DNA from 2 places in the Aminobacterium sp. UBA4908 genome. Region 2 is predicted to be linked to the other one. Evidence: predicted binding sites of a transcription regulator. Region 2 holds the regulator's gene; the other holds the start of a gene.
The links. Region 2 encodes HrcA, which represses chaperone genes, less so after heat shock. Its sites were predicted from a motif close to TTAGCACTCNNTNNNANNGAGTGCTAA; they were not measured.
Positions count from the first base shown of each region.

Region 1: groES (co-chaperone GroES) is a predicted target of HrcA. The motif match lies at 5,126-5,152, and genes of this name have one in related genera.

Region 1 covers NZ_DHCG01000007.1:183,145-197,887, forward strand. The annotation lists gene lptC (LptA/OstA family protein) at 1-651, shown strand, start outside; gene lptB (LPS export ABC transporter ATP-binding protein) at 632-1,360, shown strand; gene B4J50_RS07325 (hydrogenase 3 maturation endopeptidase HyCI) at 1,333-1,809, opposite strand; gene murJ (murein biosynthesis integral membrane protein MurJ) at 1,851-3,434, shown strand; gene B4J50_RS07335 (hypothetical protein) at 3,421-3,969, shown strand; gene tsaD (tRNA (adenosine(37)-N6)-threonylcarbamoyltransferase complex transferase subunit TsaD) at 3,975-4,991, shown strand; gene groES (co-chaperone GroES) at 5,190-5,480, shown strand; gene groL (chaperonin GroEL) at 5,511-7,148, shown strand; gene guaA (glutamine-hydrolyzing GMP synthase) at 7,276-8,808, shown strand; gene B4J50_RS07360 (AI-2E family transporter) at 8,954-10,033, shown strand; gene B4J50_RS07365 (molybdopterin-guanine dinucleotide biosynthesis protein MobB) at 10,043-10,693, shown strand; gene B4J50_RS07370 (sodium-translocating pyrophosphatase) at 10,812-12,773, shown strand; gene dnaG (DNA primase) at 12,867-14,618, shown strand; gene B4J50_RS07380 (S4 domain-containing protein) at 14,707-14,743, shown strand, end outside.
Region 2 covers NZ_DHCG01000002.1:489,695-504,437, forward strand. The annotation lists gene B4J50_RS03240 (J domain-containing protein) at 1-472, opposite strand, end outside; gene B4J50_RS03245 (Hsp70 family protein) at 469-2,031, opposite strand; gene mtaB (tRNA (N(6)-L-threonylcarbamoyladenosine(37)-C(2))-methylthiotransferase MtaB) at 2,123-3,424, opposite strand; gene B4J50_RS03255 (50S ribosomal protein L11 methyltransferase) at 3,421-4,287, opposite strand; gene dnaJ (molecular chaperone DnaJ) at 4,395-5,537, opposite strand; gene dnaK (molecular chaperone DnaK) at 5,551-7,380, opposite strand; gene B4J50_RS03270 (nucleotide exchange factor GrpE) at 7,425-8,075, opposite strand; gene hrcA (heat-inducible transcriptional repressor HrcA) at 8,095-9,111, opposite strand; gene B4J50_RS03280 (histidine phosphatase family protein) at 9,302-9,952, shown strand; gene folP (dihydropteroate synthase) at 10,056-11,258, shown strand; gene folK (2-amino-4-hydroxy-6-hydroxymethyldihydropteridine diphosphokinase) at 11,258-11,749, shown strand; gene B4J50_RS03295 (hypothetical protein) at 11,773-12,528, shown strand; gene B4J50_RS03300 (redoxin domain-containing protein) at 12,561-13,139, opposite strand; gene B4J50_RS03305 (thiamine pyrophosphate-dependent enzyme) at 13,171-14,031, opposite strand; gene B4J50_RS03310 (2-oxoacid:acceptor oxidoreductase subunit alpha) at 14,031-14,743, opposite strand, start outside.

The DNA.
Region 1 (14,743 bases), on a different contig from region 2:
GGGGCTTTTGTAGCGGAAAAAAATGTTCGAATAGAGCGAGTGGAGTTATTTATTACAGCTCCGCGAGGAGATGGAAATCTCAAGAGTCGAAAAATAACCCTCAGTGGGGGAGTTCATATTGGCGGGAAGTGGGAGCAGGAGCCAGTTGATCTTTCCTGTAATTCTTTAGATGGTGATTTGTCTCAGGATGGTGAATATATTCTTCGAGAAAAGGTTTCCGGATACTTCGGCACTCGTTCCATTGACGCTGATGAGCTTAATATGAGTAAAATAGCTTTCTCTTCAAAGAAAGTGCGGAAATTTGAGGATAGCCAGCAGAAAATTTTTGTTTCAGCTGAATCGGTGAAGGGTACCATAAAAGAAGGACAGACCACAGATATAAACGCTTCAGGAAATGTGGTGATAATTTTTACCGGCACAGATGGGCAAAAAACCCGTATCACCGGTTCCACGGCTACCTATTCAAAAGCTCAGGACTTGTTGCGAGTGCGTGGGAACGCAGTAGCTCTGCAGTTGGATCGCACTTTACGGGCAGAAGAGATCTTGTACTCGCCAGGAACAGGTAAAATGGAGGCCTCAGGGCAACCGCAGGTTACTTTCCAGCTTCATGAAAAGAAAGGGAACGATGCAAATGAGCGCAAAGACTCTTAAAGCTCGAGAGGTCTGCAAAGCATACAAGGGAAGAACTGTGGTCTCTTCTGTCGATATTGATGTGCATATGGGAGAGATTGTGGGGCTTCTTGGTCCTAATGGGGCTGGTAAAACTACGACATTCTATATGATTGTAGGTCTTATAAAGCCAGATTCTGGACGGGTTATGATTGATGAAAAAGACATCACTTCTCTTCCGATGTATCGCCGAGCAAGAATAGGAGTAGGCTATCTTCCTCAAGAGGCATCAGTTTTTAGAAATCTTTCAGTGCAAGAGAATATAGAACTTGTTTTACAGGAACTTGGTCGGCCTAAAAAAGAGATAGAGAAAATGGTGGAGCACATTCTTGACGAACTGGGGCTTACCGATCTGGCAGATGTTCCAGGTTATGCTCTCAGCGGAGGAGAGCGACGGAGGGTAGAAATCGCACGGTGCCTTTCTATCATGCCGGATTTTGTTCTGCTAGATGAGCCCTTTAGTGGTATTGACCCCATAGCAGTCTACGATATCCAGCAAATCATACTAAGCCTGAGAGCGAAAGGGTACGGTATATTGCTTACAGACCATAATGTGCGCGATACTTTGGCGATTACTGATCGTACATACTTAATTCACCAGGGCGAAATTATTATTGAGGGCCCACCTGATGAAGTAGCTCAGAGCGAAGTCGCTCGCAAATTCTATTTAGGCGATCGCTTCTCTTGGTAAAGAAGAGGGATATTTTCCCATTTGCCAGAGAGTAGCAAAGATATAAGTTCTAATGCTGCATTTTGAACTGGCAGAGAAAGGGAATCACCCAATTCTTGCGAATATGGTTGTATTCCGATAAAAATAATAGGTATTTCTTGAGCCTTTTCTTTTAACAACAGATCTAAGGGGAGTCCGTGAGTGCTAAATGTGGCATTTTGTATTTCTTCAAAGGGTATCTGACGTGTGGATCCCGGAGGAAGCCCCATATCGGCTGCGTCTACTATAAGCAGCAGGTCTGGGTGTTGTCGTTGCAAGTCGCCAATATAATTTTCCGGAGTTGTTTCGCAATTAATAGCGCAGATGGGATGTTCCATCTCTTTTTTCTGTAAATATTGGGCGACAAACGGACCAACTCCATCGTCACCAAAGAGGGGATTTCCTGTACCCCAAAGAATAATAAAGCTCATATAAAGTACCTCATTTCCTTGTTGTTCAGGAGGCGTCGTTCATGTCCTCTCGTGTTTCCAGAATGGTTCGCCACGCATTAGTTATGATGGTGGGAACTTTTGCCAGCCGAATTTTAGGGTTGGCTCGTGAAATTGTTACGGCAGCTCTTTTTGGTGCATCGAGCGAACTCGATGCTTTTTATATTGCTTATACTTTAGCAAATTTATCCCGACAAATGTTGGCTGAAGGAGCTTTGTCGGCGGCATTTGTTCCTGTTTTTTCTCAAAGCTTGGCTCAAAAAGGCAAAGAGAGGGCAGCATATCTGGCGAAACAAGCTTTTTCTATTCTCCTCATTGCCGGATTTTCAGTGGTCTTAGTGGGGATATTCTTTTCCCCCCTTCTTGTGAAAATTATGGCCCCTGGCTTCGATGCTGTCAAAGCATCTCTCGCTGTCTCAATGACGCGTTGGCTGTTTCCGTTCCTATTACTTGTTTCTTTAGCGGCTTTGGCCATGGGAGTGCTAAACAGTCTCGATTCTTATTTTGTCCCGGCCATAGCGCCAGCTCTTAGTAACGTTGTTTATTTATTGGTTCTGTTTCTGTTGGTTTCTCGTTGTGGGATATGGACCCTTGTTGTTGCTGTTTTGGCTGGAGGTGTTTGTCAATGGGGGCTTCAATGGTTTTGGAGTGCCTGGAAAGGTGTTCCTCTTGTACCAGCGAAGCCTGATCGTCATGATAAAGATCTGAGAAAAATGATGACACTCTTTTTCCCTTACGCATTAGGACTTTCCCTTAACCAGGTCAATCCGGTAGTGAGTCGGATGTTAGGGTCTTTTTTACAGGACGGAGCCATCTCAGTATTGAACTACGCCAATAGAGTAATACAACTCCCGTTAGGACTTTTCGTCATAGCAATCTCCCAAGCTGTTTTGCCAGAACTTTCACGATGTGCAACTGGTGATAACCACGAGTTTAAAGAGACTGTTCAGGACTCCGTTCGTTTTGCTCTTTTTATAGTACTTCCGGTAACAGTGGGACTGATTCTTGTCTCCGACGAAGTTGTTAATTTTCTTTTTTATCGAGGTGCTTTTGATAGTTGGGCCTGGCATGCCACTGGTAAGGCTCTTGCAATGTACGCTTGGGGGTTACCCGGCATGGCTTGTACTACCATTTTTTTGCGGGGACTTTATGCTCAGAGCAGCCCTCGGGCAGCTTTAATGGTCACAGCTTCCAGCGTGGTATTCAATATTATATTCTGTCTTCTCCTAATCAAACCCATGGGATTTTCAGGGCTTGCTCTTGCTACTTCTCTCGGGTTTACGGTCTCAGCTATTGTAGGTGGATATTTACTTTCGAAAGTTATGGAAAAACCCCTTCATATCTTTACCGTACAATGGAGCGGCCGAATAGTAGGAATTTTAGCTATTATGTCTGGTGCTGTTTGGCAATACCGGAAATTTTTACTCTACCCAGTTGGAGCTTCTCTTCCCATGAAAGGTATCTGGATTTTAGCAGTTTTCATTATTGGAGCAGTGGTATATGGAGGCTGTACATGGTTCTTTAGTTTTAAAGAATGGGGATGGCTTATGGGGGCTTTCTCTAAAAAACGTTCCTTCAGAGGAGAGAACATGGATGACAAAAAATAGATCATTAAAGTTGTTTTTACTCGTGATATGTGGATTCACTTTAATTTCTTCTTGCTCTTGTATTGCAGAAGCAAAAGAGTTGCAGCAGCTCATGGATGAGCGAACCGTTTCCTTCTGGATTGAAGGTGAAGTTTTGGGAGATATGGTCATAGGGGCCAGGGCGCAAGTTGCCCTCGTATATATTGATGGAACCCTCTCTAAGGCTCTGGTCTCTGATCCCCAGGCTCCTGAGTGGCTAAAATGGCATGCTAGCCATTTTAGCAGTAAAGATTTGAAGGGAAGGGCTCTCTTTGCTATGCGTTATAAAACTCAAAAACGATGGAATTTTGAGCCCAAAATGTTACAGATCGGTGATTACGTAATAAAAGATGAAGATGTTTTAACGAGCAAAGATTTTATGATAGTAGGGGACATTCCTCCAGATACTACGGGAACTTTAGCTTTTTCCGTCCCGGGGAAATACGTAAAAAAAGGACAGAATATAACTGTAGTCTGTGGAAAGGATTCGGAAGTCTTTGCCGTCCCAAAGAGGTGACAATAGTGAATTCTAATTTTTTGACCTTGGGAATAGAGAGTAGCTGTGACGATACGGCTGTTTCTGTTCTAGAGGGGCAACGTAATGTTAAAGCAGATTTTATTTCAAGCCAGATCAAAGAACATGCCCCTTTTGGAGGTGTTGTTCCGGAATTTGCATCGAGAATGCATCTCGAAGCGATTTTACCCCTTATACAGGCGGCCTTTAGCCAAGCTGGAATTAGTGATCCTGCTTCAGAACTTTCCCTGATAGCAGTTACCGCAGGTCCGGGACTCATGGGATCGCTCATGGTTGGAGTCATGACAGCTAAGGCCTTTGCCCAATCATGGGGAGTACCTCTATTAGGAGTTAATCACCTGGAAGGCCATCTCTTTGCTAATGTAGTGGCTTCTGAAGATCTTCTTCCTCCTTTTATCTGTCTCATCGTTTCTGGGGGGCATACTGAAATTATACTTGTAGAAGATTGGGGTCAATATCAGCTTCTCGGAGAAACAAGAGATGATGCCGCTGGAGAGGCTTATGATAAGGTTGCAAAACTCTTAGGCCTCGGATATCCTGGGGGGCCTGTTATTGATAGGCTGGCACAACAAGGAAATCCAGAGGCTTTTCGTTTTCCTGTTCCTCTTAAAGGCAGTAATGAAATTGCTTTTAGTTTTAGTGGTTTGAAAACGGCGGTACTTTGGACAGTAAATGAGTTGCAAAAAAGCAAGACAGATCTACCTGTTGCAGATATTTGTGCCTCTTTCCAGCGAGCGGCTGTTACGGCGTTAGTTTCCAAACTGGAACGGGCCACTGAAGTGACGGGGATTCAGAAAATAGCTATATCAGGAGGAGTAGCTGCTAACAAGGGTCTCAGAAAAGAGTTATTGAAGAGGAAATATTGGGAAGTATTTATTCCGCCTGTAATTAGATGTACTGATAATGCCGTTATGATAGCTGCTGCTGGATATAATAGCTTTCAGCGAGGGAATATTTCAGATCTTTCTCTTGCTCCTAACCCTTCTTGGCACCTGCTTTCGTAGTGATGAGTATCAAAAAACTGATAAAAAGAGAGATATAAAGAGATAGTATCGTATTTATAGAGATAAACTCTATTATTTATGATTATTTATCCTTGAGATAAAAAAGCATGAGAATTAATATTTAAACCGTTCAGTTAGCACTCGACACGAAGGAGTGCTAACATCTTAAAGGATAATATTTCAGGGAGGGATTTTCGAATGAACTTAAAACCGCTTGGTGATCGTCTCGTCGTTAAGGTCATCAATCAGGAAGAAAAAACCAAGGGAGGCATCGTTCTTCCAGATACTGCCAAAGAGAAACCCCAGGAAGGGGAAGTTATAGCTATTGGAACTGGGAAAGTGCTTGAGAACGGACAGAAGCTTCCATTGGAAGTTAAAGTTGGTGACCGTATCATATTCAGCAAATATGCCGGTACTGAGATCAAGCTTGACGGAGAAGAGTTTGTGATCTTCAGTGAGCGAGACGTTCTTGCTATTGTAGAGAAATAAGAGACGAGATAACTAAGGAGGAATGTAAAAATGGCGAAGATCCTTACTTTTAATGAAGATGCACGCCATGCTATGTTGCGTGGTATTGATAAAGTAGCCGATACAGTTGGTGTGACCCTTGGGCCTAAGGGGCGCAATGTAGTTTTGGAGAAAAAATTTGGATCCCCTACTATTACGAACGATGGTGTTACCATTGCAAAAGAAATAGACCTTGAGGATCCTTTCGAGAACACAGGGGCACAGCTGGTCAAAGAAGTTGCTTCTAAGACCAATGATGTAGCTGGTGACGGTACCACTACAGCTACAGTACTTGCCCGAGCCATTATCCGTGAGGGAATGAAAAACGTAGCAGCTGGTGCTAATGGCATGTTGATGCGCCAGGGAATTGAAAAGGCCATTGATTTTGTAGTGGACGAACTGAAGAAGATGGCCATTCCCGTGAAGAATCGAGATAAGATTGCTCAGGTTGCCGCTATCTCTGCTAATGATTTTGCTGTTGGACAGCTTATTGCTGAAGCCATGGAGAAAGTGGGACAGGATGGCGTCATTACTGTGGAAGATAGCCAGACTGTAGGAACGACTCTTGAGATGGTAGAAGGACTTCAGTTTGATAAGGGGTACATTAGCCCTTACATGATCACTGATCCTGAGAGAATGGAAGTTGCTTTTGATGATGCGTATATCTTGATTCATGATGGCAAGGTAAGCAACATTAAAGATCTTCTTCCTGTTCTTGAAAAAGTTGTCCAGACTGGAAAGCCTCTTCTGATTATTGCTGAGGATGTGGAAGGAGAAGCCCTTGCCACTCTAGTTGTGAATAAGCTGAGAGGTGTCATGCAGATAGCTGCCGTTAAGGCTCCTGGCTTTGGCGAGCGTCGCAAGGCAATGCTGAACGATATTGCCATTGTGACTGGTGGCCAGGTTGTGAGTGAGGATTTGGGTATTAAACTTGAAAGCGCTGACATCTCTATGCTTGGTAAAGCTAAAAAGATTCGTATTACAAAAGAGGAGGCCACTATTGTAGAAGGTGCTGGTTCCTCTGAAGAGATCCGCAAGCGCGCAGCTCAGATCCGAAAAGAGCTTGAGGAATCCACTTCTGAGTATGATAAAGAGAAACTTCAGGAACGTCTTGCCAAACTTGTGGGTGGCGTAGCCGTTGTTCAGGTCGGTTCAGCTACAGAGACGGAGCAGAAAGAACTGAAGCATCGTATAGAGGATGCGTTGAATGCAACAAGAGCAGCTGTCGAAGAAGGCATTGTAGCTGGCGGCGGAGTTGCTATCATCAACTGCATTTCTTCTCTTGATAAGTTTATAGGGAACCTTGAAGGTGATGTGAAAACTGGCGGAACGATTATTCTCAATGCTCTCACGGCACCTCTTCATTTGATCGCCCAGAACGCAGGGTATCAGGGTGATGTGGTGGTAGAGAAAGTTCGCGGTCTAAAAGCAGGTCAGGGACTTGACGCAGCTACTGGCGAGTATGTGGATATGATTGAGGCCGGCATTATCGATCCTGTAAAAGTAACGAGAAGTGCCCTTCAGAATGCTGGTTCTATTGCTGCCATGGTTCTCACCACAGAGGCTATTGTTGCTGACAAGCCAGAACCCAAGAGCGCTGCTCCTATGCCTGGTGGAGCAGGAATGGGTGGTATGGAGGGAATGTACTAGGAGTAAGTTTTCCACTCCAATAAGTTGTTATAAAAAGCCCCCTTTTGGGGGCTTTTTCTTTCCCCTCTTCTCTCTTTCTGGTAATATAAGCAATGTTGACGATTTTGTTTTTTTCGGGGGAATGTAAATGGATAATATAATAATTCTTGACTGTGGTTCTCAGTTTACTCAATTGATTGCCCGCAGGATTCGAGAGATGAAAGTGCATAGCGAAATTCTCCCCTGGGATACTTCTATTGATGAAATCAAGAAGAGAACTCCTCGGGGCGTCATTATCTCTGGAGGTCCGCAAAGTGTTCATGACGAAGGAAGCCCTACCGTATCCTTAGACCTTTTCGATCTTGGAGTTCCAGTTCTGGGGGTCTGTTATGGTATGCAACTCCTAGCAAAAATTTTTGGTGGACAGGTAGAGTCGGGAGCTAGTCGTGAATATGGACGAACTGCCATAGTGGTAAAAAATCCAGAGGCAACTCTTTTTATGGGCATATCAGAATCTTTTGAGGTGTGGATGAGCCACGGAGATCATATTGCGTCTCTACCAGAAGGGTTCCAGCTCGTTGCCGTTACAGATAAAGGAGTTCCTGCAGCCTTTGAAAATAGAAAAAGAAAGATATGGGGGCTTCAATTTCATCCAGAAGTGGCCCATACTCAGAATGGTACGGCTATCCTCTCTAAATTCCTCTTCGATGTTTGTTCGTGTTCTGGAGACTGGGATCTTGGAAACTGGATTGACACTATGGTGGCACGGATACACAAAAAAACGAAAGGTTGCCAGGTTATTTGTGGGCTTTCTGGCGGGGTTGATTCCACTGTAGCGGCTGTTTTAACTGCTAAAGCCATAGGTGACCGCTTAGAGTGTATTTTTGTAAATAATGGCTTGTTGCGACATCTGGAGGCTGAGAGAGTCCTTGAGCGATATAAGGCGCTCGATTTGAATGTTCATTACGTAGACGCCAGCCATCAGTTTTTGCAGGCCCTTCGAGGAGTGACAGATCCAGAACGTAAGAGAAAGATTATTGGGGAGACGTTTATTCGTGTTTTCGAAGCGGAAGCCTCTAAAATAAAAGGTGCGGAATGGTTGCTTCAAGGGACCTTGTATCCTGATGTTATTGAAAGTGGGCATAAAGGGAAAGGCGCTTCGGTTATTAAGAGCCATCATAACGTAGGTGGATTACCTGAAGATATGAAACTAAAAGTTCTTGAACCGTTAAGGGATCTCTTTAAAGACGAAGTCCGCGCGATAGGAAGACTCTTAAGCGTACCTCCCGAGATAGTGGATCGACAGCCTTTCCCCGGTCCGGGACTCGCTGTTCGCTGCCTTGGCGAGGTTACAAAAGAGCGCCTTGATACGCTGCGGGAAGCGGATGAGATTTTTAGGGAAGAGTTCTCAAAAAGTGACATTTATTCTTCTGTTTGGCAGGCTTTTTGCGTGTTGCTTCCAGTGAGAACTGTGGGAGTTATGGGAGATTCTCGAACATATTCAGAGGTGGTGGCCCTTCGAGCCGTAGAATCTGCAGATGGGATGACGGCTGATTGGGTACGAGTTCCGTATGATGTTCTCGATAGGACAGCAAGACGAATCTGTAATACTGTAAAGGGGATCAACAGGGTTGTTTTAGATGTAACAAGTAAGCCACCTTCCACTATTGAGTGGGAGTAAAAGCAAAGGGACAAGAGAAGAAGTAGTTTTAACTGCTTCTTCTCTTGTGACATATAAGCGAATGAGTAAAGGGAGGGATCATAAGCTGACGTATCAGAGTAGGCGACCTTATAAAAGAATTAGAAGCTTTTTCTTGCCCTTTACGTTGATTTTTTTTGCTCTGGGTTCTCTTACCTATCTCGTTTCTTTCAGTCTTTTGCGCCCTCTAGCCTGGTCTGCCATCTTGTCTTTTTTTGTATATCCCTTTTACGCATATCTTTATGAGCGTGTCTTATCTAAAAGGTTTGCTAATGGAGCAGCAGCTGTTACGACTGCTGCGATCGTTCTTCTTATAGTAGTACCCTCTATTTTGGTGGGGACTGTAATGGCTCGAGAGGGAATTCGAATATATGGCTATTTGTCCGATGTTTTTTCAGATGTGAACGTAGAGCAAGGTCGTACTTTTGTGTCTCTCCTTTTCCCAGAGGCAATAATGGAAAAAATACGTCCTTATCTGGTGGAATATCCGTTCCTTATGACGGTCATTCGACAGATTGGCTCTTGGAGCATCTCTACGCTGGCAAACATATCCAAGTCCTTTTTGGGAGATACAATTCGAATTATTTATCAATTAGTAGTAATCGTTGTCTCTTCTTTCTTCTTTATTCGGGATGGACATGTTATCTTAGACTACATTGATGATATTGTTCCTTTACCACCTAAGGAGAAAAAAGCTTTTTTTGACAGGGCTAAACAGATTCTTCAAGCCGTAATTTATGGCATTACCTTGACAGCAGGCATACAGGGAGTATTGGGGGCTTTCGGCTGGTGGTATGTGGGACTTCCTAGTCCGGCTCTTTTCGGGGCGATCATGGCCCTTCTTGCTATGATCCCATTTATAGGAACTCCCCTCGTATGGGGGCCTGGAGCTATTTACTTATTCTATGTGGGTAATATTAAGGGAGCCATTATTCTGGCGGTTTGGGGCATAATGATAGTGAGTACTGTAGATAACTTTATTCGTCCAGTCTTCATTTCTGGAGGAGGCAAAGTCCATGTTTTAATGGTTTTTATTGGAGTTGTAGGCGGATTGGCTACATGGGGCTTCTTAGGGCTTTTCTTAGGGCCTCTTATTATTAGCTTGTTTATCTTCCTTCTCGACAGTTATCGTAACATCTGGAAAAGATATACAAGTGCCTATATTCCTAAAACACCATTACCGAGCAGTCCTCGAGAAGGAGAGTGACGAGAGGGCATGGCTTTTGTCTTTTCTGTAGCTGGCTTGAAGAACAGCGGAAAAACATCTTTATGTACGGCTCTTATTCCTCATCTCAAAAAAGAAGGGCTGAAGATTCTCTATATAAAGCATACTCATGAAAGAATAATTCCTTCGAGTAATACAGATACGGGGAAAATGTTGGAACTCAAGGTCCCTACTGTTTTTTGGGGAGAGGAAGGAGTTCGCATAGAGTCTGCGAAAATATTGTCCTTATCTGATTTTCAGTATAAGATGGGCTACGATTTCGATCTTTTTCTGTTAGAAGGAGGCAAAGAACTCCCCTGTCCGAAAGTGTGGCTAGGTTCACCTGAAACATGCCCTACATTTGTGCATGGAGTAGTTGCTTATTATAATGCCAATCTCCAGGGCGAGGATGATAAGGGGGAAAAAGATGTTTTTTTTAAACCAGGAGAAGAATTGCTTCTTGCCAAACGAATAGCGTATTTGTGTCGTCAATCTCAAAGAGGTGGTGTATCTCTCTGGGTTGATGGACAGGCGGTCCCTTTGAATGCTTTTGTTTCGGATTTTTTAGCTGGAGGAATAAAAGGGATGTTATCTGCCCTGAAAAAAATAGAACATCTCGATAAGGATATTGACATTCATATATCAATAGAAAAAAGGGAATAAATTTTTACTTGTCTTTAGTATGGCTCCTTACTATAATTGACGGAGTTTTGGGAAGCCGCCCGCCTTCGAGGCGGGCCGTCTTTTTAAAGTTTGTAGAAATTAAGGGAGGTTTCGGTGTATGGATTCTCAGGCATTTTGGATTATTGTTGGGGCTGGGATACTGGCTCTGGTCTATGCCATTTTTGCCTATGGCAAAATTAAGGCATTTAAGGTGGATCATGAAAGGGTCAATGAACTTTCAGAGATCATTCATCGTGGCGCAATGGCTTTTCTTTCAAGAGAATATCGATGGCTTTTCCCCTTTGCTTTATTGCTCGGTGGCGTTCTCTGGTTCAAGATAGGAAGAGGGACGGCTGTTTCTTTCATATGCGGGGCCCTTTTTAGTGCTATGGCCGGATACGTGGGTATGGTTGTGGCCACCCGTTCCAACGGAAAAACCTCTTTTGCTGCTACCCGTGGAGTAAATGAAGCTCTCGGCATTGCTTTTAAAGGTGGCAGCGTCATGGGGATGTCCGTGGTGGGCCTTGGTGTGCTTGGTATTATGCTCTGTTATGTTCTTTTCAAAGACCCCAATATTGTGACAGGATTTGGTTTGGGAGCCAGCTCTATTGCTCTATTTGCCCGTGTAGGAGGAGGAATCTACACGAAGGCTGCCGACGTAGGTGCAGACCTTGTGGGTAAAGTTGAAGCAGGAATCCCTGAAGATGACCCTCGTAACCCAGCTGTTATTGCAGATAACGTTGGCGATAATGTAGGGGATATTGCAGGTATGGGTGCTGACCTCTTCGAATCTTATGTAAACTCTATTATTGCAGCAATGGCTATTGGTCTAACAGTGTACGGTTCTCAAGGAGTCTTTTATCCTTTGGTCCTGTCTGCTCTTGGTATAGTCGCTGCTATTATCGGAACCATGTTTGTTCGTGTAAAAGAAGGCGGTAATGCTCAGGTGGCCCTTCGTATAGGAACCTTTGTTACTGGTGGTGTAATGATCATTGGTTCTTATTTCGTGACGAAAGCTGCCTTTGGTGAACTGACCCTTTTCTGGTCCGTTCTTTCTGGTGTTGCGGTGGGTGTTCTCATTGGTTATGTCACGGAGATCTATACTTCTGGAGACTATGATTCTGTAAAACAGATAGCTAAATCTTCTCAAACAGGCCCAGCAACTGTTATTTTATCTGGTTTGGCAGTAGGTATGAAGTCTACTGTTATCCCTGTGATCCTTATCTGCGTGGCGACTCTTGTAGGCTATAAGTTTGGTGGTCTTTATGGTATTGCTTGTGCAGCTGTAGGCATGCTTTCCATAACCGGCATGACTTTGAGCGTAGATGCTTACGGTCCCATAGCGGATAACGCTGGTGGAATTGCTGAAATGAGCCACTTACCTCATGATGTTCGAGAGATTACCGATAAACTTGATGCCGTAGGGAACACTACTGCTGCCATGGGTAAAGGACTTGCAATTGGATCTGCTGCGTTGACAGCCTTAGCGCTTTTTGCAGCCTATGCTCATGCAGTTAATCTCGATGCTATAGACTTGAAGGATCCTCGAGTGATGGTAGGACTCTTTATCGGAGGAATGTTGCCTTTCCTTTTCAGCGCGCTAACTATCCAGGCTGTTGGACGTGCAGCTCAGTCTATGATAGATGAAGTACGAAGACAGTTCCGGGAAATTCCTGGGATTATGGAAGGGACTGGTCGTCCAGAATATGAGCGTTGTGTTGATATTTCTACAGCTGCGGCTTTGAAAGAAATGATCATCCCTGGTGTTCTTGCTGTAGTTTCTCCAGTAGTTGTAGGGCTTATTCTTGGGCCTGAAGCTTTGGGTGGTCTCTTGGGTGGTTCCATTGTGACTGGCGTAATGATGGCTATCTTTATGTCTAATTCTGGTGGAGCTTGGGATAATGCCAAGAAATACATTGAAGAAGGAAACTTCGGAGGGAAGGGCACAGATAATCACTCAGCTACTGTAGTAGGTGACACAGTGGGAGACCCCTTTAAAGATACTGCAGGGCCGAGCCTTAATATTCTGATCAAGTTGATGTCAGTTGTGGCTCTGGTTTTAGCTCCTCTCTTTCTATAAAAGTTATACTGATTTTTCTCGATAGGTGTATATTCGGAGGGGAAGGATTATGTAATCCTTCCCCCTTTTAGTGCGTTTTAAGGAGGTGTTTTTATGGACGATGGGGCAGTTCGACAGATTAAAGAGCGTTTAGATATTGTGGATGTTATAGGGGATTATGTCCGTCTCCATAAAACTGGCAAAAATTTTAGAGGGTTATGCCCTTTCCACCAGGAGAAAACACCTTCTTTTTTCGTCTCTCCAGATCGCCAGACGTTCCATTGTTTTGGATGTGGAGAAGGCGGAGACATTTTTTCTTTTGTAATGAAGATCGAGGGGTTAGAGTTTAAAGAAGCTTTGGATTTCCTGGCTCAACGGGCAGGCATCCCTCTCCCTACCTATTCTATGGGGGGGAAAGTGGATAAAAGCAAACCTTCTCTTTACGATATTATGGAACGGGCCCTGTCTTTTTTTCGAGCGTCTCTTAAAGACGTGGCATCTGGTCGTTTAGCACGACAATATTTAGTTTCGAGACAGATTACGCCAGATGCAGCTACGCTTTTTGAAATTGGCTGGGCTCCTTCCTCTTGGGACTCTTTGTGGAGTAAGTTACAAGAAGAGAAAGTGTCCTTTAAAGAAGCTCTTGATAGCGGGCTCGTTTTAGAAGGGCGAAAGAAGCCTTATGATCGTTTTAGGGGCCGGATTATGTTCCCTATTAGGGATGTTTCTGGTCGTCTCTTGGCTTTTGGAGGGCGAATTATAGATGGAGATGGAGCCAAGTATATTAATAGCCCTGAAGGGATTTTGTACAGTAAAAGGCAAAATTTATACCTACTTTATCAAGCGAAACAGAGTATTCGAGAAAAAAATCGCTCCATTCTTGTAGAGGGGTATATGGATGCGATTCGTCTTCATTTATGTGGATATACAGAAACAGTTGCGTCTTTAGGAACATCTTTGACAGAGGATCAGGCTCGTCTCTTAAAGCGCTTTTCCAATCGTTGTTTTATTTGTTATGACTCCGATACTGCTGGGATTGAGGCTACCGTTCGAAGTATGTACGTATTGCAGCAAAATGGGGTTGATGTTCGAGTAGTAGAATTGCCAAAAGGTAAAGACCCAGATGATCTTTTGTCTCAAGAAGAAGGGAAGAAGCTTTTTCAACGATCTTTGGATAAGGCCTTGCCTCTCGTGCTTTTCCATTTAACCTTACGCCGCACTCAACTAGAGCAGGAAGAAACGCGAAGATCTGCAGCGGATGATCTTCTGCGAGGAATAGCTCAATTGAGTCCTATAGATGTAGCGCCATATCTTCCGAGAATAAGCGCAGTTTTGGGAATATTACCTCACGAGTTGCAAGAAGAATTAGATGAGATTCGTTCTCGAAATGTCCAGGGGAATAAAGAGGGGCAGGATCGAGACTCTTCTTTTCCTATAGAGAAAGAAAAATCTATACAAAAAAATGAAGAAATCGAGCCATTAGAGGCGGCTTTAATTTATTGTTTATGGAATGATAGTTCGTTACGACAAAAAATACATCCCCATGATATTTTCCCTTTAGTAGAGAGTCTTCCTGCCAAGGAAGTTTTGGCCGCTGTTTTTTCTGGCCATTCTCCAGAACGTTTGGAGGAACACTGGCGAGATATGGGGGAAGATATGCCGTTCTCCATACTCGCTATGGGTGGCGCTTTTTGTGAGTCTTTTGGAGAAGATCAAGATTCTTGGGAAGCTGTTTCTTCTGCCTTGGAGCGGAAAAGAAATGAACAGAAATTCCAGGCTCTTCATAAAAAAATGCTTAAAGGAGAGGCAACGAAGGAAGAATTAGCGCTTTACTGGGGAATTGCTAAAAAGCTGAAGAAGCGTTAATTTCTTTGTGAAAAAAACCATTGTGTTGATCGATTGTCGCCTCTTTTTGTTATACTAAGCACTAAGTTGAAACGTGGAGGGACTGTATGTGAGGCTCGATAAGTTTTTAAAAGACTCTAGACTTG
Region 2 (14,743 bases):
TCAAAAATCCCGCCGCTAAACGACGCACTGCAGGATGAGTACTTAGAAGTCTTTGCTGCGATCTCGCAAGATCTGTTTTACCATTAACTTCCTGTGCACGTTCAAGCAAATGAGCCATCTTTAGTTCCGTGTCCACAAGAATTTTTTCTAACCGCAGCTGACGGATTCGTTCGGAGTTTTTTGTGTTCTGAGCTGTCTCTCTCTCAGATTGTTGCTGCGTATTGCGCGCCCTGCTCTGTTTCCAGGCCCTTCCTCCTTGTCTCAGCGTAGCTACATCAGATTCCTTAGATTTAAGAAACATATAAGCCGCTGTGATTTTTTCAAATTGAGGCGCTGCCTGAGGTCCAGCTATGTCTGGATGGCAAGTTCTGGCCAATTGTCGAAAAGCAGAGCGGATATCTTTCATTGAAGCCCCAGACATAAGGCCAAGAACAGCAAGACTCTCCTCGAGCCGAATAGACGCGTCCATCATAAAGAGATCCTCTCCATATTGTCAGCTAGGTGAGACAAGAGCTCCACCGCTTCTCCGTAACAACTCTGCTCCACCAACGCTCCAGCCGATCCGACAAGAGACATTAGCCTGCTCTGCTGCGAGGCTGATAGGGGGAGGGACAATCTAGCCAATCGTTTCTCTATTTCTTTAAGTTCGGGAGGATTTTTTTCACTATGTGCCAGACACTCATCCACAGAGAAGGGAGGGATATCGAACAACTCTCCAGACTCTCGTCTCAGCTGTATAGAAAGGAGTCCTCCAGAATCTACAGAGAAGTAAAGATCCACTTCTTCACCTTTTTTGAGAGAATCGACAAAAACTCGATTCAGAACCATCCATCCAGGGCTCTCGGCTTCACCCTGCACTATTTCCAAATCTATACGTCCATTTCCAACGCTAACAAAACGGCGGGTAGCTCTACATGGCAAAGGAAGGCCTTTTTCCAAAACAGGAACAAAATTCCCCTCCGCAGAAACTATCCCCAAACTTTGAGAGAGAACATCTATAAGGAAACGTCCTTCTGTTGCCGAGCCAAAAAGAGCTGCTCCCATGGCGATAGCTTCGTCTGGACATTGACTCACATACTCTGGATGAGCCACTTTCGACTCTAAAACAGAGCGGAAAAAAGGGATGCGACTACTTCCCCCAACAAGCAGCAAATGACTTGGAGTATATTTTTCCCAAAGCTGGAAAACTATTGTAGCCACCTGAAGGACCATGGGGCGAATGAGCTCTTCGAACTCATGACGAGATATATTTATAGAATGAGAGGAACGAGAAAGGGCCTGCGTTGGTTGCCACGTATAGTTTGAACATGAAGAGAGGGCTATTTTTATGTTTTCAGCCTCTCCTAAAAGATAACGCCACATGCTATCATCTGCAGGAAGCGCCTCTGTGCTCAAATGAAGTCGTTTTTCTAAAAGCCGGGCCATCAAAAAATCAATTTCTCGACCACCGATAGTAGAATCTCCAACGCTTTCCAACACTTGCCAAACTCCCTTTTCCATTTCTACAACTGAAACATCTACAGTTCCAGCTCCAAAATCTACAACGAGAGAAACTCCTTCTTTCCCATATGCAAAAGCTGCTGCTGTAGGTTCGTTAATGATACGCAAAGACTCAAACCCTGCAGAATAGGCAGCACGAGCAATCGCCTGGCGTTCCGCAAAGCTAAAAGCAGAAGGGACGGTTAGAACGCATGCAGTTACAAAATGGTTCAGAACCGCTTCCGCATCTTCTCGCAATAAAACAAGTAAAGGGACCAAAACTTCTTCTGGCGCAAAACAACGCCAACCGCAGCGAATTTTTCCTTGTCGGCTTATTTGCCGTTTCATATCCCAAAAGGTTACCTCAGGATGGGCTATCTCTCTTCGCGCCGCCTCTTCGCCGGCAACCCAACCAGAGGGACTCCAGGAAACCACTGAAGGGGTGCGCTTCATCCCCCACCGGCTAGGCAAAACCTCCACATTCCCATCAATATTACAGGCTGTCATGGCATAACGGGTGCCAAGGTCTATTCCAAGCATCGGATACTTCATACCTACAGACCGCCTTCCAAAAAACAACAATATATTTCATATTACATAGTTTATTATACCAGCCAAACATCTTATTTTCAGAGAGTAAGAGTTATGCTCGAAGAGATTCGGAAGCGTAGGAGAAAGGGCGAACTGTCACAATATCTCCTATAGAAAAATTTTGGGCAGTTTCTACTTTTACAAAAAAGGGAGTAAGGCCAGTAGATCTGCCATCCGACACTTCTTCCACGAGAATTGGGATATCTTTTCCCAGCCATTGGCTACAATAAGATTTCAACAATTCCTCACCTTTTGTTATGGTTTGATGAACTCGTTCCTGAGCAATCTCCCGAGGAATTTGCTCCTTAAAAGATGCAGCTCGCGTTCCCTGTCGAATAGAGTAAGGGAAGACATGTACCTTCCCCAAACCCATCTCATCCATTACACAGAGGGTATTATGAAAGGCCCTGTCACTTTCTCCAGGAAATCCTACGAGGATATCAGTACTGATATGAACTCGCTCTCCCAGGAAAGAGCGAATCCTTTTTACAGACGCCATAAAATCGGAGACAGTATAGCCTCTTCCCATCCTTTCGAGAACACCATCATCCCCGCTCTGTAACGGAAGATGCAAATGAGGACAAAATTGAGGAGTTTCAGCAAGAGCAGATAACAAGGCGCCATCAATACCAAAAGGTTCAAGAGACCCGAAGCGTATCCGACGAACACCTGGAACAGAACCAATCCGACGGACAAGCTCTCCCAGAGAAATTTCGCCATAAGCACCATATAAACCAAGGTGGACACCAGTAAGGACTACCTCTGAACATCCTGAATCCACTATAGAATGGACCTCATTCAGTACATCCTGCCATGGACGACTCACTGGTTTGCCTCGCACGAAAGGGATGATGCAATACGAACAAAAATGATTGCATCCGTCTTGTACTTTGACAAAAGCCCGAGTATGCAAGAGAGGATGCCTTTGAAAAAGAGGATCCCACGAGGAATCGTAAAGAACATCACTGCGTAAATCAGTAAAGATATTATTTTTCTTCTCGAAGGCTTCCTCCATAAGGGTCGGGATACTCGCTTTTTGTCTCGTGCCAACAAGAATATCCACACCAAGGCCTTGAGCTATCTGAGAAGGCACTTTCTGAGCCCAACATCCGCACGCCACTATAACAGCATCTTTCGATTCACGTCGCAACCGTCTTGCAAACTGACGGCTCTTTTTATCTGCCATAGAAGTAACAGTACAAGAAACCAGAATAGCTCCATCATAAGGAGGCGAAGAGACAATATGAGCGCCAAAAGCCTCAAGCATAGAGGCTAGGGCATCGGCTTCAGACTGATTTGTTCTGCACCCCATGGCTATTATGACTATTCGCTTGTTTATTAACGATCTCTTCATTTTTTCGTTACTGCTACCCCCCACCAATCATTGCAAGCCACGTCGTCAATAATCTCAAGACCTATTTCTTTCAACGCTTTTATGAAGGTCTCCTTTTCCTTCAGTAATAAACCGGAAAAGATAGCTATCCCATCCTCTTTCAATGCGGCAGGTACGCTTGGAAGCATTGTGAGAAGGGGCTCAATAACTATATTAGCCATAAGGATATCCACTGTTTCATGAAACCCCTTAAGGAGATCCCCCTCCTGCAAGTCTACATCCTCTTTATAGACGCCATTAAGCTCCATATTATTCAAGACCTCATCCAGCACCGCCGGATCCAAATCTCGAGCATAGACATGACGGGCACCAAGCCGAACAGCTCCAATAAAAAGGATGCCTGACCCTGTGCCAATATCTGCTACATCAAAATCAGGCCGCATATATTTCTCAAGGAGGGACAACGCTATTTGCGTGCTTTCATGATATCCAGTACCAAAAGCGGAGCCTGGATATATATAGAGAGGAATTCTATCCTGAGGTTCGCTTCCTCTATGCCATGGAGCTAAAACCACAAACCGCTCCCCCACAGGGAGAGGAGGAAAAGCCTCTTTCCACTCTGTATGCCATTGTCTGTTCTCTATTTTTCCCATATCTACAACAGATACCCCTGGCCATGAACCTAAGTATCTATTCAACTCTTCAAGCCAATAGCCTAAATCTTGGAAGGTGCGGTAATAAATCCTCATTCTGACGCTGCCAGAACTCTCATGCTCTTCAGAACCAATACCTCCAGAAAGATCGGCAAGTGAAGACAACACTTCTTCAAGCTCTAATGTAGCTTCAAGGGTAATGTACCACCAAAAGCTATCTCCCTTGGTCATGATGTGTCCTCCTCTTTTAGAAAAATCCTGTGAAAAATCGGGGAGGCTTGAAGCCTCCCCGATTGACGTCGAGTCTATCACGTATGGAAGGATTTTACAGCTATACCTCAAGAACCAAAGATGTTTCTGAATTTAGAGAAGAGCCCCTCATCCTTAACATCTAATTCCATCTCTTTCGCTAATCCTTCAATGAGAGCCCGCTGCTTTTCAGTTAAACGAGTGGGAACATCGATCGTTACATGAACAAATAAATCCCCTCTTCCTCGTCCACCTCGAAGCCTGGGCATCCCTTTACCCCGAAGTCTAAAAACCTTACCTGGCTGAGTTCCTGCTGGAATTTCAAGTTTCTCCACTCCATCAATGAGCGTCTCAACCTCAATTGAGCCCCCAAGAGCAGCCATAGGAAAGGCTAGCACTGTCTTCCGATGGAGATCCCCCTCGTCTCTTTTGAAAACAGGATGGTCTTTCACCTGAATTACAAGGAAAAGATCCCCTGGAGGACCTCCATTAAAGCCAACTTCGCCTTCTCCATGAATACGCAGCCTTGTGCCTGTATCTACACCAGCTGGTATGCGAACTTTCAAACGGTGGGGAACTTTCTGCCGTCCCTGACCGCCACACTGGCTACATTTTTGTTTAATAAACTGTCCAGATCCACCGCACTGAGGACACGTAGTAACGGAAACAAATTGACCAAAAGGCGTCTGCTGGCGCGTCTCTATTTGCCCAGAGCCACCACAACGAGAGCATGTTTCCGGAGCTGTTCCAGGTTCTGCTCCAGAGCCGCCACAACAGCTACAATTCTCCCATCGAGGTATTTCCACTTGCGGCTCGATGCCGCGAGCCGCATCTTCCAAAGAAATGGAAAGAGCCATTTCAAGATCTGCACCACGGCGAGGGGCTCGAGGGTCAGCCCTTCGCCGCCCCATTCCCCCACCAAAGATATTCTCAAAAATATCTCCAAACATATCGCCCATCCCGCCGAAGCCCTCAAAGGGACCCCCGCCTGGAGGCATGTCTCCTACTGTTCCAAACTGATCGTACTGTGCCCGCTTTTGCGAGTCACTCAACACTTCATAGGCCGCATTGATTTTCTTAAACTTTTCTTCGGCCTCCATATTCCCAGGGTTCGCATCGGGATGGTACTTACGAACAAGCCGCCGATAGGCCTTTTTTATATCAGCTGCAGAGGCATCCCGGGGAACGCCAAGTATCTCGTAAAAATCTTCCTGCGCGCCGGGAGATGGCACCTCGGATCACTCCTTACGCCTGACCATGATCGCTGAATTCAGCGTCAACTGTTTCCCCTGTTTCTTGGCTATGAGAATTTTCACTCTGCTGCCCACTCGTTGAATCAGCAGATCCGGCCTGGCTATAAAGTCGTGCCGAAAATTCCTGAACTTCTTTGAGGAGAGCATCTTTGGCGGCTTTCATTTTCTCTGTATCGTCGCCTTCAATAGCTTTCTTTAAATTATCAACGGCAGAGTTGATTGTTCCCTTTTCCTCAGCTGACATTTTATCTCCATGGTCTTTCATCAGCTTTTCAGCCTGATAGACAACACCATCGGATTCGTTCTTCACTTCAGCCGCATCTCTACGCTGAAGATCGTCTTTCTCGTGCTCTTCAGCCTGTTTTTTCATTTTTTCAATCTCATCATCAGAGAGCCTGGACGACTGAATCGTAACCTTCTGCTCTTTCCCTGTACCCTTATCTTTAGCGGAAACATTTAAAATTCCATTAACGTCTATATTAAACGTAACTTCAATCTGGGGAATACCGCGAGGTGCTGGCGGAATTCCATCAAGTGTAAAGCTGCCTAACTTCACGTTATCTGCGGCCATAGGCCGCTCTCCCTGCAAAACGACTATTTCCACCTGGTTCTGATTATCAGAGGCAGTAGAGAAAACCTGGCTTCGAGAAACAGGAATAGCCGTATTTCTCTCTATTATTTTTGTAAAGACACCACCTAAAGTCTCAATTCCAAGAGATAGGGGGGTTACATCCACTAGAACAATATCTTTATGATCTCCAGAAAGAATTGCTCCCTGCAGAGCTGCTCCAGCAGCTACACATTCATCAGGATTGATCCCCTTAGAAGGCTCTTTCCCCAGAAGCTCCTGAATTTTTTTCTGAACCATAGGCATACGGGATGAGCCACCGACCAGCAACACCTTGTTAATTTCGTTCGTAGAAAGCCCCGAATCGCTTAATGCGCGTTTTACAGGCCCTTCTACGCGAGTCATTAGATCTCTTGTCAGCTCTTCAAACTTAGCCCGTGACAAGGACATTTCCAAATGTTTAGGTCCAGTTTCATTAGCTGTGATGAATGGAAGAGAGATGGTGGTTTCCGGCATAGATGTCAATTCAATCTTCGCCTTCTCTGCCGCTTCACGTAAACGCTGCAAAGCCATCCGATCATTATTGAGATCAATACCTTCAGTCTTTTTAAACTCTGCTACCATCCATTCCACTATGCGATTATCCCAATCATCACCGCCAAGGCGGTTATCACCAGAAGTAGCGAGAACTTCGTATACTCCTTCGCCTACGTCAAGAATGGAAACATCAAAAGTTCCCCCGCCAAGGTCAAAAACAAGAATTTTACTCTCTCCCTGTTTATTATCACCATAGGCTAAACACGCTGCAGTAGGCTCATTAATAATACGAAGAACTTCAAGACCAGCAATAGTTCCTGCATCTTTCGTAGCTTGACGCTGAGCATCGGTAAAGTAGGCGGGCACGGTAATAACTGCTTTTGTTACTGGCTCGCCTAAATAATCTTCTGCGTCTCTTTTAAGTTTCTGTAGAACCATGGCCGATATTTCTTGGGGTGTATATGCTTTACCGTCAATTTTTACTGTTTCCTCAGACCCCATATCTCTTTTGATAGACATAATCGTATGGTCAGCATTAACTATGGCTTGTCGTTTCGCAAGCTGTCCTACAAGACGCTCTCCATCTTTTGTAAAAGCCACGACAGAAGGAGTCGTCCGAGCTCCCTCCGCATTGGGAATAATAGTTACGTTATCTCCCTCTTTAACAGCTATACAGCTATTTGTTGTTCCGAGGTCTATACCAACTACCTTTGACATTCCTATCACCTCTATAAAATAAAAAGAATCAATTTAAGATATTTCTATGCCTTAGACTGATCGTCTTCGTTTACAATATCTTTTTCACACTCTTGAGCTTTTTGGGGTTCTACGTATTTTCCAACCTTTACTCGAGATGGGCGAATAACCTTATCTGCCATTTTATAGCCCCGTTGTAGTTCAAAAACCACGATGCCATCTTTTTCCGGTTCTTCCACTGGCTCTATACCTACTGCTTCATGAAAACTTGGAGAAAAAGGCTCTCCTTCAGCCAGTATTTCTGAGACTCCCACTTTCTCTAACACCGACAAAAACTGCCGCCGGACCATAGATACTCCTTCTCGAATATTCTGTTCTTCTGTATTGTCAGGTTGTGCCAAAGCTCTGTCGAGATTATCTAGAACTGGTAGCAGCTGCATTACCAAATCTTCTTCCGCGAGGCGGATATACCTTTCACGTTCTCGTTCCACTCTATTTTTATAGTTATAAAAATCTGCACGAGCAGATGCAGCAGCGGTACGAAGGATCTCGTTTTCTTTTTTTACTTCTTCTATAACCTTTTCCAATTCCTTTTTTTCCTGAATCAGCACCTCAAGAACCTCCTGCCCTGCTTCCTCCATTTTTCCCTCAGGTGGAGCTTCCTGTCCCTGCTGACAGTTCGTTTCACGACACATTTCCTGTTCTTCTCGGGCCATGGAATCGAACCTCCTTATATTAATCGACGTTTTCTTCTTCCAGATCTGCCATCATGGCTTCGAGAATGGAAATCGTTTTTTCATAATCCATTCTCATCGGTCCAATTACACCTAAAACTGTTCTTCGACCGCGCTTTCTTGAAGGAACCATCAATATGGAACACTCTTGCATTTCCTCTTCCGGGTTTTCATCTCCAATGGAAATATTAACGCCGCGTTCAAGAGAACAACGATCTACAACCTCTGCCAGAGAAGATTCCTCTTCCAGCAGAGAGAGAACAGCCTGAAGTTTACTTATATCTTGAAAATCAGGGAGGTTGAGGATATGCTGCGCCCCCCCTGTAAATAGCCTATAGTTATACTTCTGCAACATCCCGTCTATTTGTATAATGGCTTCTGAACACGCATCAGAAAATCTTTCAAGGCCCTCTATAACATAAGAATAGAGGACTTCCCGCACTTCCGACCACGGATGTCCAACACATATCATATTGATACGACGAGCCAACTCCTCAAGGGAATCCTGAGATAAATCACATGGCAAAGCCACTATATTATGGTGAACAAGGCCACCTTTAAGTACCATAATTACAAGAACCGTATTTCCGCCAAGACGAACAAAATCCACATGTTGAATTTCCACTTCATGAAGGGAGGATATAGCAGCAACACCCACATAGTTTGTTACCCGCCCCAGAAGTTGGGAGACATAGGATAAAAGAGATTCGATGCCTTGCTTTTGTTCTCGAATGCCATCTTTCCAATACTCAAATCCAACCGGAGGGACTCTTCTTCGATGTAGAATAGAATCGACATAAAGTCGGTAAGCCCTTGATGTAGGAAGGCGTCCTGCCGATGTGTGAGGTTGATAGAAATAGCCCATCAGCTCAAGATCGTACATTTCATTACGTATCGTAGCCGCACTGCAACCTTTTAAATACTTACGGGCAATAGTACGAGATCCTGCCGGTTCCCCAGTCTGAATATATTCATACACAACGGCTAAAACGATCTCTAGTTGCCGTTCGGTAAGCACGAACCTCCCCTCCTTTTTTCAATGTATTAGCACTCTCTCTTGTTGAGTGCTAATCTATCCATTTACAGAAGGTAGATTATCAATCCTTAGAATTATTGTCAAGACTGGTCAATCTTTTTATTTCATTATTTTTCTGATATATAATGATAACATTCATTAATATGATACAAGAGAAAGAAGAGTGAGAATCATGGCTACTGATCGAGAACACACGACTATAATTTTAGCTAGACACGGTGAATGTCAAGGTAATCGAGAAGAGAGATTTCGCGGCCGTGTGGACTATCCTCTCAACGAAAGGGGGCTGGAACAGGCAGAAGATTTAGGCAAAGCCATCGCCCCCATGGTTCCCGACTTTATTTATACAAGCCCTCTGCTACGAGCCAAACAAACGGCTACAGCCATCGCCAGAGCATGTAGCCATAAACATCTTTTTGAATGCGAAGGCCTAAACAATATTAATTTCAGTTTTTGGGAAGGGCGCCTTAAAAAAGAAATCGCTCTAGAGTACCCGAGTGACTGGGAAACATGGCTCACATATCCAGAAAAGTTGCGTCTTTCCGGAGCAGAAACCTTACAGGAAGTGCAAGGCAGGGCATTACGTGCTCTTAAAGAACTGGTTGAAAAACATTACGGAGACACTATAGTCGTTGTTTCTCATCGTACTGTGCTGAAACCCCTTATAGCCGGCTGTCTCAATATTCCTGAACCCTACTTCTGGAAAACCCATATGGACACCGCATCCTATAGCATCTTGACATATGACTATCAAAGAGGATACGGCCTCTTCTCTCTGAACCAAACTGCTCACTTGAAAAAAGTCTCCACTGAATGGATTTAGTCTCTTTCTTGACCTCCTAACAGAGAGGTCTTATTATCTTTGTGCTCTTATATCATTTCATTAGGTATCTAAGAAAGGGATAATACAAGTGACTATATATTCTGTGCACGTTCATTCCAATAGCGAGCTCGTATCTCTCATACATAAAATTGGAGCAGATCCCCGCTCGGCTGCATATTTTTTGCCAAAGCGAGAAATTTTGCCTATTTGGGTTTCCCAAGTAGATTTTCGGGCAGCAGCCTATGTAAAGCAAGAACTCTTGGCTCGTGGCGGTGATGCTATCGTCCATAAAAATGTTATTGACGGGCGAACCGAAAAAAGCGATGTGCTTCTTCTGGGGACAGAGGGCCAATATAAAGCGCTGCTTTTGAAACTGAAAGCCCTCTCTTGCTGGGGCCTTGACCAATTACGTGAAGAGCTCAGCAACACATTCAAAGCTATGGCACAACGCTCTTGGAATCTCTCCTTGCCTCGTCATCGAACCCTGTCTCTTGGCGGTGGTGAAACAAAAGTAATGGGGATTCTCAACATAACCCCCGATTCTTTTTATAGCGAAAGTCGACTTTCTACAGCAGATGAAGCTGTAAAACAAGCCAGTCAAATGTTAGAGGCAGGAGCGGATATTCTCGACATAGGAGCGGAATCCACCCGCCCTGGCTCAGATCCCATTTCTGCCAAGGAAGAGCAAGATCGTCTTATACCCGCCCTCTCCGCCGTTAGGAAGGAATTTCAAGACGCTGTTATTTCTGTCGATACATATAAAGGGGAAACAGCCCGAATAGCGTCGGATTGTGGCGCTGATATAATAAATGATGTGTCTGGTTTTACACTTGATCGAGACATGTTCTCAGCAATTGTTCAAACTGATCTTGTCTACGTGCTCTCCCATATACAAGGAATACCTAAAACCATGCAAAACAACCCTGTATACTGCGATGTAATTGGCGAGTCTATCGACTATTTTCACCAACGCCTTCATACGCTAGCAGAAGCAGGAGTCGCTCCTGACAGAATTATTATTGATCCAGGGATCGGTTTTGGGAAAAGGCTCGAAGATAATATGCGGGTATTAAAGTTTATCCAATCATATAGGAGTCTTGGGCGTCCTATTTTGATCGGTCATTCCAGAAAAGGCTTTATACGAACTCTGCTTGAAACAGAAGACACTGCGTCCCGTCTCTATGGAACTTTAGCCGTTTCTGCCTACTGCGCCAAAGAAGCAGTGGAACTTGTACGAGTTCACGATGTAAAAGCAACTCACGATGTGATTACCATCATTAAGGCTATAAGGGAGGCAGGGATGTGATGCGTGTTGCACTGGCTCTTGGTAGTAATGTGGGGGACCGCATGAATAATCTGCGGAAAGCCGTGCAAATTTTAGATAGTAAAGGTGTCCACGTCGTTGCGAAAAGTGACATTTTTGAAACAGCTCCTTTAGGGGAGGTTGAACAAACTCGTTTCCTTAATGCCTGCATTCTCGTAGAAACTTCTATGGGCGCTTTTGCTCTTCTTGACCTCGTTAAACAGATAGAAAAAGACATGGGAAGGATTGAAAGGTGGCGATGGGGGCCTCGGGAAATCGACATCGATTTGTTGTTGCTGGAAAATGGTGAGTGCATTGATGATAAAAGACTTCGTATTCCTCATCCTGAAATGCACCGCAGATCTTTCGTTTTAGTTCCACTGAACCAAATAGCTGCAAATTGGGTTCACCCACAGCTTAGGGTAACTATAAGCTCTTTAGTAGAAACTCTAAAAGATAAGGATAAAACGTTAATAAAAATATCCAGCTTATAAAATCATAGGAGGTGATGGACCTTATGACGCTGAAGAAGATCCGCAGTTTCATAATAGTTTTCGTCGCAATTACAGCAATACTTCCTGCCCCCTTGCAGGGAGCCACAGGCTCTCTTCAGGTTTATGCCGCGCCAGGACATCCACTTACCTTGACTACTCAGAGCAATGATGGAGTTATAAAAGAAGCTTGGCTGCGTTCTCCAGCCGGTCTTCACCCGCTAAAAGTATTAGAGGGGAAGCGTATTACAGAAAATACGTGGCATTTACCATTTGCCGATAAAGATTTAAGGCCAGATCTCATATGGCGACTTTCTTTTAATGATCCAGAAACCACAAAAAAGTATTATCTCTGGGTTACAGCGCTCACAGAAACTCCTCGTGCCTGGCTAGCCGTAACGCCAGCTGGACCATCTCGATGGGATACTCTGCCTCTAAATATATCCACTCCCCCTGATGTTTTTCTATATGTGTCTCCAAATCTCCCTGCCTATATAGATATAAGCAGCACCAAAAGAGAATCAGAGTCCCTTCTTTCTTTTATTTATACGGTGGGACTCACTATGGATGGTCCTAACTTTGTCCTTATACCTGAGGTATATCGCCAGTTACAACCTGTTGCGGAATTAGTTCAAAAGGCAGAAGAAGACGAGACTATAAAGAACGCCTATGGAAAACTTCAGGAAGATTTCGATAAAATGGGGAAGGGACAAGCTCCCTCTCGAGAAGCCATTATCAATTTCTGTTGGAAGAAAATTTTAAATATCAACTGGCAAGACTAATCCCCCAAATAACTTACGGGGGATTAGCCTTTTTAATTAGTGGCGTCTATACCTTTCGCCCGACTGTCTTCCATGCAAACAGTACGCCCTGCCGCATCTTTGAGACAACGTTGTATTTCTATCTCCAAGTTGGGGATTTCTGATTTTGTATAGTCTCTTAGGATAAAAATAACTTCTCGAAGTTCTGGAATCTGGTCGAGCTCATATTCTTTAGCGAAAATAACTTCCAATTTTTCATTTAAAAGAATACTTGCTCGGGATGCAAAACCATCTTTTTCGCGAAAAACCCCATACTGACGAGCAATAGAACCATGAGGCCAAAAGTCAGAAAGAAGCTGGAGCTTTTTAATTCCAATAGCTTCGCCCCATGCTCTCTTCGTTGCGGCAGAATCTACGCTAATAGCAAGAGGAATTGTATTAAGTCGCTCAAAAAGACCTAGATGAGCGTCAATGGTGTTAACCTGTGCCTGACAAATATGAGTCCACGCCAGCGGATGGAAAGAAAGCAATACATTATGCCCCTTTAACGTGGAGAGTATAACGGAATTTCCCTTTTGATCCTTCAAACAGAAATCAGGCCCTTCATACCCTAATTGAATAAGCCCTCCCATCACATCCCCTCCCCCATAACAAGATAACCTATTATGTCATAGATTCAATACAAGTTTCAATATCTTGAATTTTTCGTTTTCTTTTATAAAGGGGAGTTTTATCGTAGCGATAGGCTCCTAGTGTTTCCTCGAAAGTAGGTCGACTCTCTGTTTTATAGAGCACTCCCAAAGGGAATCTTTCTGTTTTCAAAGCTAGGGCAATAGCAGCTGTTCGATCTTCTGGATTATAGTGTTCATCGAGATAATACGTATTTTCTTTATACCATTTATACGTGTTAACACGATTGAAAGACACACACGGCTGAAAAATATCTACAAGGGCATACCCTTTATGAAGGATTGCCTGTTTTATGAGATTCGCAGTTTTTTCAACATCCCCGGAAAAAGCTCTAGCTACAAAAGTAGCTCCAAAAACAATAGCAGCCGCCAGTGGCGGGAAAGGCTCAGACATCACCCCGTCAACGTGAACTGAAGTTCTAAACCCCCTAAAGCTCGTAGGTGACGCTTGCCCTTTGGTAAGACCATACACCATATTGTTATAGACCAAATTAGTAATATCTGGATTACGCCTGATCGTATGGATAAAATGGTTTCCACCTTCTCCATACATATCTCCATCTCCCCCTATCGCTACTACATTGAGAGAAGGATTTGCGGCTTTTATGCCTGTGGCATTGGAAAGAGCTCGACCATGAAGTCCATTAAAAAAATGACACTTCATAAAATGAGGAGTTTTAGCTGCCTGCCCTATACCAGACACCACGACTACATCTAGAGGGGTCCATCCTAGTTCCTCCAAAGCTCTCTTCAATGCTTCAAGAATTTGAAAATCGCCACAACCGGGACACCAAGCCAAATCAGCGTTTGCTAGATCGAATATTCCAGAATTCATCAATATACCCCCTCATTAAGGCAAGCAGCTAATTCTCTCACTACCTGCTCTACTGAAAATTGAAGGCCATTGTAATTAGTAATAATAGAGTCCACTTTCCTGCCTGTTTCTTGCCTGAGTAAATGAGCAAACTGTCCGGTTTTATTCCCTTCCACTACTATAATATTCTGTGCCTGTTCTAAGCGCTCGCCCAAAGAGGCGGGCATGGGATACAGTTGTTGGAAATGCATTAATGCTACTTGGGAATGCCCTATAAATTCCAACGCTTCCTCAAGTACGTGGAATGTAGAACCCCAGCCAATAATAAGGATCCTATAGTCTTGTGCCCCGACAAATAAAGGTTCTTCAGCTTCACATCTCATTAACGCAAGTTTTCTGAAACGTTTATCAACCATACATTTACGAAGGTCAAAGTCTTCATACACATGACCTTCTTCGTCATGTTCATGACTGTCGGCCCCTATAAGCCCTTTCCCATTGCCAGGAACACTGCGAGGAGAGATTCCGTTGGAAGAAAATTTATATCGACAATAATCTTTTTCTGATTCAACAATCATGGAAGGGAAAGAGAGAGACTCTAGATCAGGAATAGTCATGTCATAATAAGAGTTAAGGAAGTATTGATCTGTCAAGATAATAACTGGAATGTGGTATTTTTCCGCAATATAAAAAGATTTTGCTCCAATGCGAACGGCTTCTTCCAGTGTAGCCG